Regions from separate parts of the Enterobacter asburiae genome, predicted to be linked through region 2. Evidence: riboswitches for the same ligand, from Rfam matches in the RefSeq annotation. Region 2 holds a riboswitch; the other holds the start of a gene.

Region 1 (3,847 bases), 1.1 Mb from region 2:
TCGTCAAGATGACCGCCCTTCATCAGCACCGCCCCGCAGCCCATCGCCAGCAGCGCGTTCCCCTGTGCTTTCATCTCGCGTTCAGTTTGCGCGTGCGATGTGCCTAACAGCGCGGCGGCTTCCGGAAGATTAGGCGTGATAAGCGCCACCTGCGGCAGTAGCTTTGTACGCAGCGTCTCCACGGCGGAGGTGGAGAGCAGCGGATCGCCGCTTTTAGCCAGCATGACGGTATCCAGCACCACGTTTTGCACCTGATAGCGCTTAAGCCGCTCGGCCACCGCTTCCACAATGTCCGTCTCGGCCAGCATGCCGATCTTGGTGGTATCGATGCGCACGTCGCTGAATACCGAATCCAGCTGCGCGGCAACAAAATCCGGATCGATACGGTAGACCGACTGCACGCCGCGCGTGTTTTGCGCCACCAGCGCGGTAATGACCGAGCAGCCGTACGCGCCAAGGGCCGAGAAGGTTTTGAGGTCAGCCTGGATCCCAGCGCCACCGCTGGGATCGGTGCCGGCAATGGTCAGGGCGTTAATCCGCTTCATGCCTGCTCCTCCAGCGTGTAGAGCGCGTCGAGGAACGCGCTGGCAAAACTGCCCGGGCCACGCGACTGCGCAACGGCCACCGTTCCGGCTCGCTTCATCCATCCGCAGGCGGCGGTGACGTTATCCATCCGGTCGCCCGGCAGCGAACAGCTCGCCGCCACAACGGCAGAAAGCGCGCATCCAGTTCCCACTACGCGCGTCATCAACGGATCGCCGCCCGTAACCGTGCGTGTGCGTTGTCCGTCGGTGATGTAATCCACTTCTCCCGTGACCACGACAATTGCATTCGTCTGACGCGCCAAAGCCTGCGCGGCAGGCACCGCGCTGGCTGCGGTATCGGTCGTATCAACGCCGCGCCCGCCCGCGCTCATTCCGGCAAGGGCAAGAATTTCAGAGGCATTGCCGCGAATGGCGGCCGGTTTCAGGGCAAGGATTTGATGGCAAAAACGGGTGCGGAACGTCAGGGCGCCCGCAGCAACCGGGTCCAGCGTCCAGGGCTTGTCTGCAGCCACCGCGCTTTCTATTGCCCGACGCATCGCCTGGGCACGCGGCGAGGTCAGCGTGCCAACGTTAATCAGGAGCGCATCGGCGATGGCGGCGAACTGTTCAGCCTCTTCGGCCTCAATCACCATCGCGGGTGATGCGCCAAGCGCCAGCAAAACGTTGGCCGTAAAGGTCTGTACGACATCGTTGGTCATACAGTGGGTCAGCGGAGAACGGGTTCGGAAGTGGTGTAAAACGTGTAAATCGAGCAGGTCAGGCTGCATGGGTTCGCTCCTGCCTTGCGTGAAGAAGCGATGACCAGGAAGGCATCTGACTTCCCTACGCTGGCATTATCCAGATCAGGTAATACGGGTATTTCTCAGCCTTCAACGAAGAAGGGCACCCCGAGTCATTGGGTAAGAATTAACTTACATTTTGCCAGATTAGGGTAAGTTGCCTGCTGAAGCAAGCGTGCACTTTTGGGTTTCGATTCTTCGTCCAAGACTACAGGTTCTGCGTTATGATACCTGGAATGAGGAGAACAACTCTGATAATTGCAAAGACATTACGCTTATCTATTTAATATAACGCCATCCGTTATAACATATTCATTACCTCCTAAAAACACGACCCGATTCATCACTGAGATAATTATCCACACAAACAAAATTTTTTTAGTTTGTGATCCATTGACTTTCACTTTCATTAATTACGATCGCTTGTTTCGCTTGAAACAATAAGCACCGGGTTTAAACATCCATCTTTATTAAACATTGATCCTTCAATCAATAGCTTACCAGCAAAACAAGCATCAACCATGCGCATCATAAGTTAATGTAAACATTGAAATAATCCTTACCCAACCACATCCAGCGACTTTAATCATTCATGTCGTTTATGATTTAGATCAATATTAATTATTACACAATATTAGATAGTTACTACGCGTTGCAAAATAAGCGATTAAACCAAAATCGCAGTAACCAACCATGATTTCATTAACGCATAACAAGAAGTTATGACATCCCGCCAGGATAGCGCCCTTACTTTTTTATTAATTTTTTAAGTGGTGAGAGCTTTTAAATGAGAGTTACTAAAATTACTGTTTTTGCGCTTAGCGTTATTTTCTCTGGTTCAATGAATGTAGCTAATGCAGCTAATGTAGACATAAATCTTAATGATAATGTCAACAATCCAGGTACTTCTATTCAGATTCAGGGCACTGATAACACCGCTTATAATCTGGATAACATTAATGGGGATAACGTAAGGCAAGATGGGCAGATCTATAACTTGCAAGGTGATCGCGATCGTTTGCAAGACGAGATTGACGTAAGCAAAGGTAATATCAGTACTAACACCGCTAATATTTCCTCTCTTCAAACTACGGTTTCTAACGTCGATCAGGACGCTAAGTTAGCTGGTGCCCTTGCTGATACCGCTAATAAAAAAGGTGTTGCGGCGTTACAGGGCGTGCTGACTAACGTAACTGCAATTACTAATATTGAAACTGTTAACGCTGTGCAAGATAGTCGCCTTGCAACTGTTGAAGCGACTAACGGTATGCAAGATGGCCGCCTGTTAGCTCTTGAGAATGCACCAAAACCAACTAACGGCGTAGATGGAAAAGATGGTGCGAAAGGTGATAAAGGCGATACCGGCGCGACAGGTGCACAGGGCGTTGCCGGAATTAACGGACGTGACGGAGCGAATGGTAAAGACGGCAAAGATGGAAAAAATGGCATGACGACCACCGTGACACGAACGCAGGTAGACACGGCAACACAGGCTAAAGTCGCTACTAATAGCCAGGCTCTTATGGCCGAGGCTCAGGAGCTGCAGGCAACCAAACAGACATTACAGGCACTGAATAACAACACTAACCAGCAATTTAAATCGCTGCATGAGGAAGTCGATAATAATAAGAAGGAAGCAAACGCAGGTATCAGCGGCGCGATGGCGATGGCCGGTTTACCTCAGGTGCAAACGAATCAGCGCGTAATGTTCTCGGCTGGCGGGGCGACTTACAACGGTGAAAGCGCTTTAGCGGTTGGGCCTCTGTTAACTTTAACAAACATATGGTTGCTAAAGTGAGCTTCTCTGATGATAGCGCGAATAACATGGGTGCTTCAGTCGGCGTAGGGATTGGTTTTTAATAAACAAGCAGCATGAGAAAATACATTGTTATCTCCGTAATATTGTACCTAATGCTTATTATCGTTGGCGCATGGTTAGGTAGTATGTATCAGGCTTATTATATTTGCGTCAATTAAATATCCTTCTATCGTACATATTTTATCTAAGGTATTTTTGAAATGAAAAAGTCACTACTGGCGGTATTAATAGCTGGTGCTGCCATCCTTCTTTCTGCGTGTACTTCATCTGCTCAGCGCATGGCCGATTGCGAGCTTCAGGGGATTAGCAAAGATACCTGCTACCTCGCTGAGCAAAACCGCCAGAATGCCTACAATGAAGCCGCACAAAATGCAGCATGGGCGAACGCGCGTGATGCCGCTGCGGGTACGGGAATCTGGGCTAAGAAAGATGCGAAACAACATGCTCAGGCAGCTAAATCAACGCACGCCTTTAAATGGGGAGGAATGAAAATTACGATTAGAGGTGAGATATTAGATGTTGACGGAGTATTAGGCGCGCTGGATGAAAACGAGCCTCAGGCAAAGGTTTATTCACAAGGGTTATACACCTTCATTTACTATCCTGCTAAAGGTAAATTAGCGGTAAGTAAAGAAGGTCAGTTCCAGGGCTATGCCAGAAAGATTAAATAATAATAAAGGCGACATCAGTCGCCTTTATTATTT
Region 2 (3,847 bases):
GGCCAGCACGGTGTGAATACCATTGCGATGGCGGGTATGCTGCGCCAGCAGGATGGAATCCTCCCGGCGGATAGCGACGATGATGCACGGCGCAATCTGCGGATAGTAGCGCTCGCGGCAGTGGCTGCAGAGCATCGCCCACTCGGTTTTGCTCGGGCGCATGGTATGACCGCAGTAGCCGCAGTATTTATGCGAGCGGTAAAACTCTGCCAGCTGCACGCCGCGCCCCGCCAGCTGGAACAGCCCTACGTCCAGATCCAGCACCTGGCGCACGGATCCCATATCCTGGCGGCGGGACTGTTGGATCAACCACACGGGTTCACCCTGCCACTCGCCGATCTGTAGCGCTGGCTGGCCAACGAGATCGAACGCCTCAGCTTCGCCATAGGGGATTTCCCCGGCAGGAAGCCATAATTTTTGTTCGTGACTGACGATCCACCAACCAAGATCTGATTTTTCAATAATACGATCCATATCTATTGCACTACCTTCGCTTCACTGACATGTTGTTAGCATTGTGGTTACATTCTGGATAAGCAGATTCAATCCTACATTTTGCGGAGTCGACCATGTTAAACCAGCTGGAAAGCCTGACTGAGCGCGTTAGAGGAAGTAACAAACTGGTGGATCGCTGGCTACATGTACGCAAGCATCTACTCGTGGCTTATTACAATCTGGTCGGTATTAAGCCTGGCAAAGAATCGTTTATGCGACTGAATGAAAAAGCGCTGGATGATTTTTGTCAGGGCCTGGTCGACTATCTGTCCGACGGCCATTTCAATATTTATGAACGCATTATCCGCGAAATGGAAGGGACAACACCCTATTTAGCGGCCAGCAAGCTCTATCCGCTGCTGGAAGCCAACACCCAGCAGATCATGGATTACTATGATTCCGCGCTCGAGAACGCTATCGATCACGATAACTATCTTGAGTTTCAGCAGGCGCTATCCGACCTCGGCGAAGCGCTGGAAGAGCGATTCACGCTGGAAGATAAGCTGATCGCCCTCGTGCTGGACAACGATTTGAACATCAGTAGCGAAGAGAACGTCGCGCGCCCTGCTTGAGTTCTTCATCGTTAACGAGTAATTTACAACCATTCGCCCCTCTCACGAGGGGGATTTTTCTTGTCGGAGTGCCCAGCGCCTGAAAGCGCGGGCTGAGACCGTTAATTCGGGATCCGCGGAACCTGATCAGGCTAATACCTGCGAAGGGAACAAGAGTCACACTGCTGTTGTATCGCCTGAGGGCGATCCTCTCTTGCTTCATCCGTCGTCTGACAAGCCATGTCCTTCACTTTTGGAATGAGCTATGTCTACTGCAAAACTGACCCGCCGCGAACAGCGCGCACAGGCCCAACACTTCATCGACACGCTGGAAGGCACCGCTTTCCCGAACTCGAAACGCATCTATCTTTCCGGCTCGCAGGCCGATATCCGCGTCCCAATGCGCGAAATTCAGCTCAGCCCGACGCTTATCGGCGGCAGCAAAGATAACCCGCAGTATGAAGACAACGAAGCCGTGCCGGTATACGACACCTCCGGCCCGTACGGTGACCCTGATGTTGCCATCAACGTCCAACAGGGTCTGGCGAAGCTTCGCCAGCCGTGGATTGATGCGCGCAACGACTGCGAAGAACTGAGCGTGCGCAGCTCTGCATACACTAAAGAGCGCCTGGCCGACGACGGTCTGGACGAGCTGCGCTTTACCGGCCTGCTGACGCCAAAACGCGCTAAGGCGGGCAAATGCGTGACCCAGCTGCACTACGCGCGCCAGGGCATCGTCACGCCGGAGATGGAGTTCATCGCCATCCGCGAAAACATGGGCCGCGAGCGCATCCGTAGCGAAGTGCTGCGCTATCAGCATCCGGGTGAAGGCTTTGGCGCTCGCCTGCCGGAGAACATCACGCCGGAGTTTGTACGTGACGAAGTGGCCGCAGGCCGCGCGATTATCCCTGCCAACATCAACCACCCGGAATCCGAGCCGATGATTATCGGCCGCAACTTCCTGGTGAAGGTCAACGCGAACATCGGTAACTCGGCCGTCACCTCCTCCATCGAAGAAGAGGTGGAAAAGCTGGTCTGGTCCACGCGCTGGGGTGCGGACACGGTAATGGACCTCTCCACCGGCCGCTATATTCACGAAACCCGCGAGTGGATCCTGCGTAACAGCCCGGTACCGATTGGCACCGTCCCGATTTACCAGGCGCTGGAAAAGGTCAACGGCATTGCCGAAGACCTCACCTGGGAAGCGTTCCGCGACACGCTGCTGGAGCAGGCCGAGCAGGGCGTGGACTACTTCACCATTCACGCGGGCGTGCTGCTGCGCTACGTGCCGATGACCGCGAAGCGTCTGACCGGCATCGTCTCGCGCGGCGGTTCCATCATGGCGAAGTGGTGCCTGTCACATCATCAGGAAAACTTCCTCTACGAGCACTTCCGCGAGATCTGCGAAATCTGCGCCGCGTACGATGTCTCTCTGTCGCTGGGCGACGGTCTGCGCCCGGGCTCGATCCGCGACGCCAACGACGAAGCGCAGTTTGCCGAGCTGCACACGCTGGGCGAACTGACCAAAATCGCCTGGGAGTATGACGTGCAGGTGATGATTGAAGGCCCGGGCCACGTGCCGATGCAGATGATCCGCCGCAACATGACCGAGGAGCTGGAGCACTGCCACGAAGCGCCGTTCTATACCCTGGGGCCGTTGACCACCGACATCGCGCCGGGCTATGACCACTTCACGTCAGGCATTGGGGCGGCGATGATCGGCTGGTTCGGCTGCGCCATGCTCTGCTACGTGACGCCTAAAGAGCACCTCGGCCTGCCAAACAAAGAGGACGTGAAGCAGGGGCTGATCACCTACAAAATTGCCGCCCACGCGGCGGATCTGGCCAAAGGCCATCCGGGCGCGCAAATCCGCGATAACGCCATGTCGAAGGCGCGCTTCGAATTCCGCTGGGAAGACCAGTTCAACCTGGCGCTGGACCCGTTCACCGCCCGCGCCTATCACGACGAGACCCTGCCGCAGGAATCAGGCAAAGTCGCGCACTTCTGCTCTATGTGCGGGCCGAAGTTCTGCTCGATGAAAATCAGCCAGGAGGTGCGCGACTACGCCGCCGCGCAGACCATTGAAGTGGGGATGGCGGACATGTCTGAAACCTTCCGCGCCAGAGGCGGCGAAATCTACCTCAAAAAAGAGGAGGCGTAATGTATAAGCCCGATTTCCCGCCCGTCCCCTACCGTTTAGGGCTCTATCCGGTGGTGGACAGCGTGGAGTGGATAGAGCGCCTGCTGAAGGCGGGCGTTCGAACGATCCAGCTGCGCATCAAGGATAAACGCGATGACGAGGTGGAAGCCGATGTGGCTGCCGCCATCGCGCTTGGGCGTCGCTACGATGCCCGTCTGTTTATCAACGACTACTGGCGGCTGGCCGTTAAGCACCAGGCATACGGCGTGCACCTGGGTCAGGAGGATCTGGAAACAACGGATCTGAGCGCTATCCGCGAAGCCGGGTTGCGTCTTGGCGTTTCAACGCACGATGACATGGAGATCGACGTGGCGCTGGCGGCCCGTCCCTCTTACATCGCGCTGGGCCACGTCTTCCCGACGCAAACCAAGCAGATGTCCTCCGCACCGCAGGGTCTGACACAGCTGGCGAGTCACGTTAAACGCCTTGTCGATTACCCTACCGTCGCCATTGGCGGAATCAGCCTTGAACGCGCCCCGGCGGTGCTGGAGACCGGCGTCGGCAGTATCGCCGTCGTCAGCGCCATCACCCAGGCCGCAGACTGGCGGTTCGCCACCGAACAGCTGTTACAGCTGGCAGGAGCGGGTGATGAACGATCGTG

What was found. Region 2 has a riboswitch for thiamine pyrophosphate ahead of thiC (phosphomethylpyrimidine synthase ThiC). Riboswitches for the same ligand answer to the same signal wherever they lie in the genome.
Region 1: linked by a shared signal. The riboswitch ahead of thiM (hydroxyethylthiazole kinase) and the one ahead of thiC (phosphomethylpyrimidine synthase ThiC) in region 2 are both predicted to bind thiamine pyrophosphate.

The regions. Positions count from the first base shown of each region.
Region 1 is NZ_CP011863.1:2,203,210-2,207,056, forward strand. Features, by position in the region: gene thiD (bifunctional hydroxymethylpyrimidine kinase/phosphomethylpyrimidine kinase) at 1-545, opposite strand, end outside; gene thiM (hydroxyethylthiazole kinase) at 542-1,312, opposite strand; TPP riboswitch at 1,348-1,445, opposite strand; gene ACJ69_RS25735 (YadA-like family protein) at 2,112-3,122, shown strand; gene ACJ69_RS10810 (hypothetical protein) at 3,344-3,814, shown strand.
Region 2 is NZ_CP011863.1:3,322,401-3,326,247, forward strand. Features, by position in the region: gene nudC (NAD(+) diphosphatase) at 1-474, opposite strand, end outside; gene ACJ69_RS16070 (Rsd/AlgQ family anti-sigma factor) at 570-1,067, shown strand; TPP riboswitch at 1,122-1,233, shown strand; gene thiC (phosphomethylpyrimidine synthase ThiC) at 1,312-3,207, shown strand; gene thiE (thiamine phosphate synthase) at 3,207-3,847, shown strand, end outside; gene thiF (thiazole biosynthesis adenylyltransferase ThiF) at 3,835-3,847, shown strand, end outside.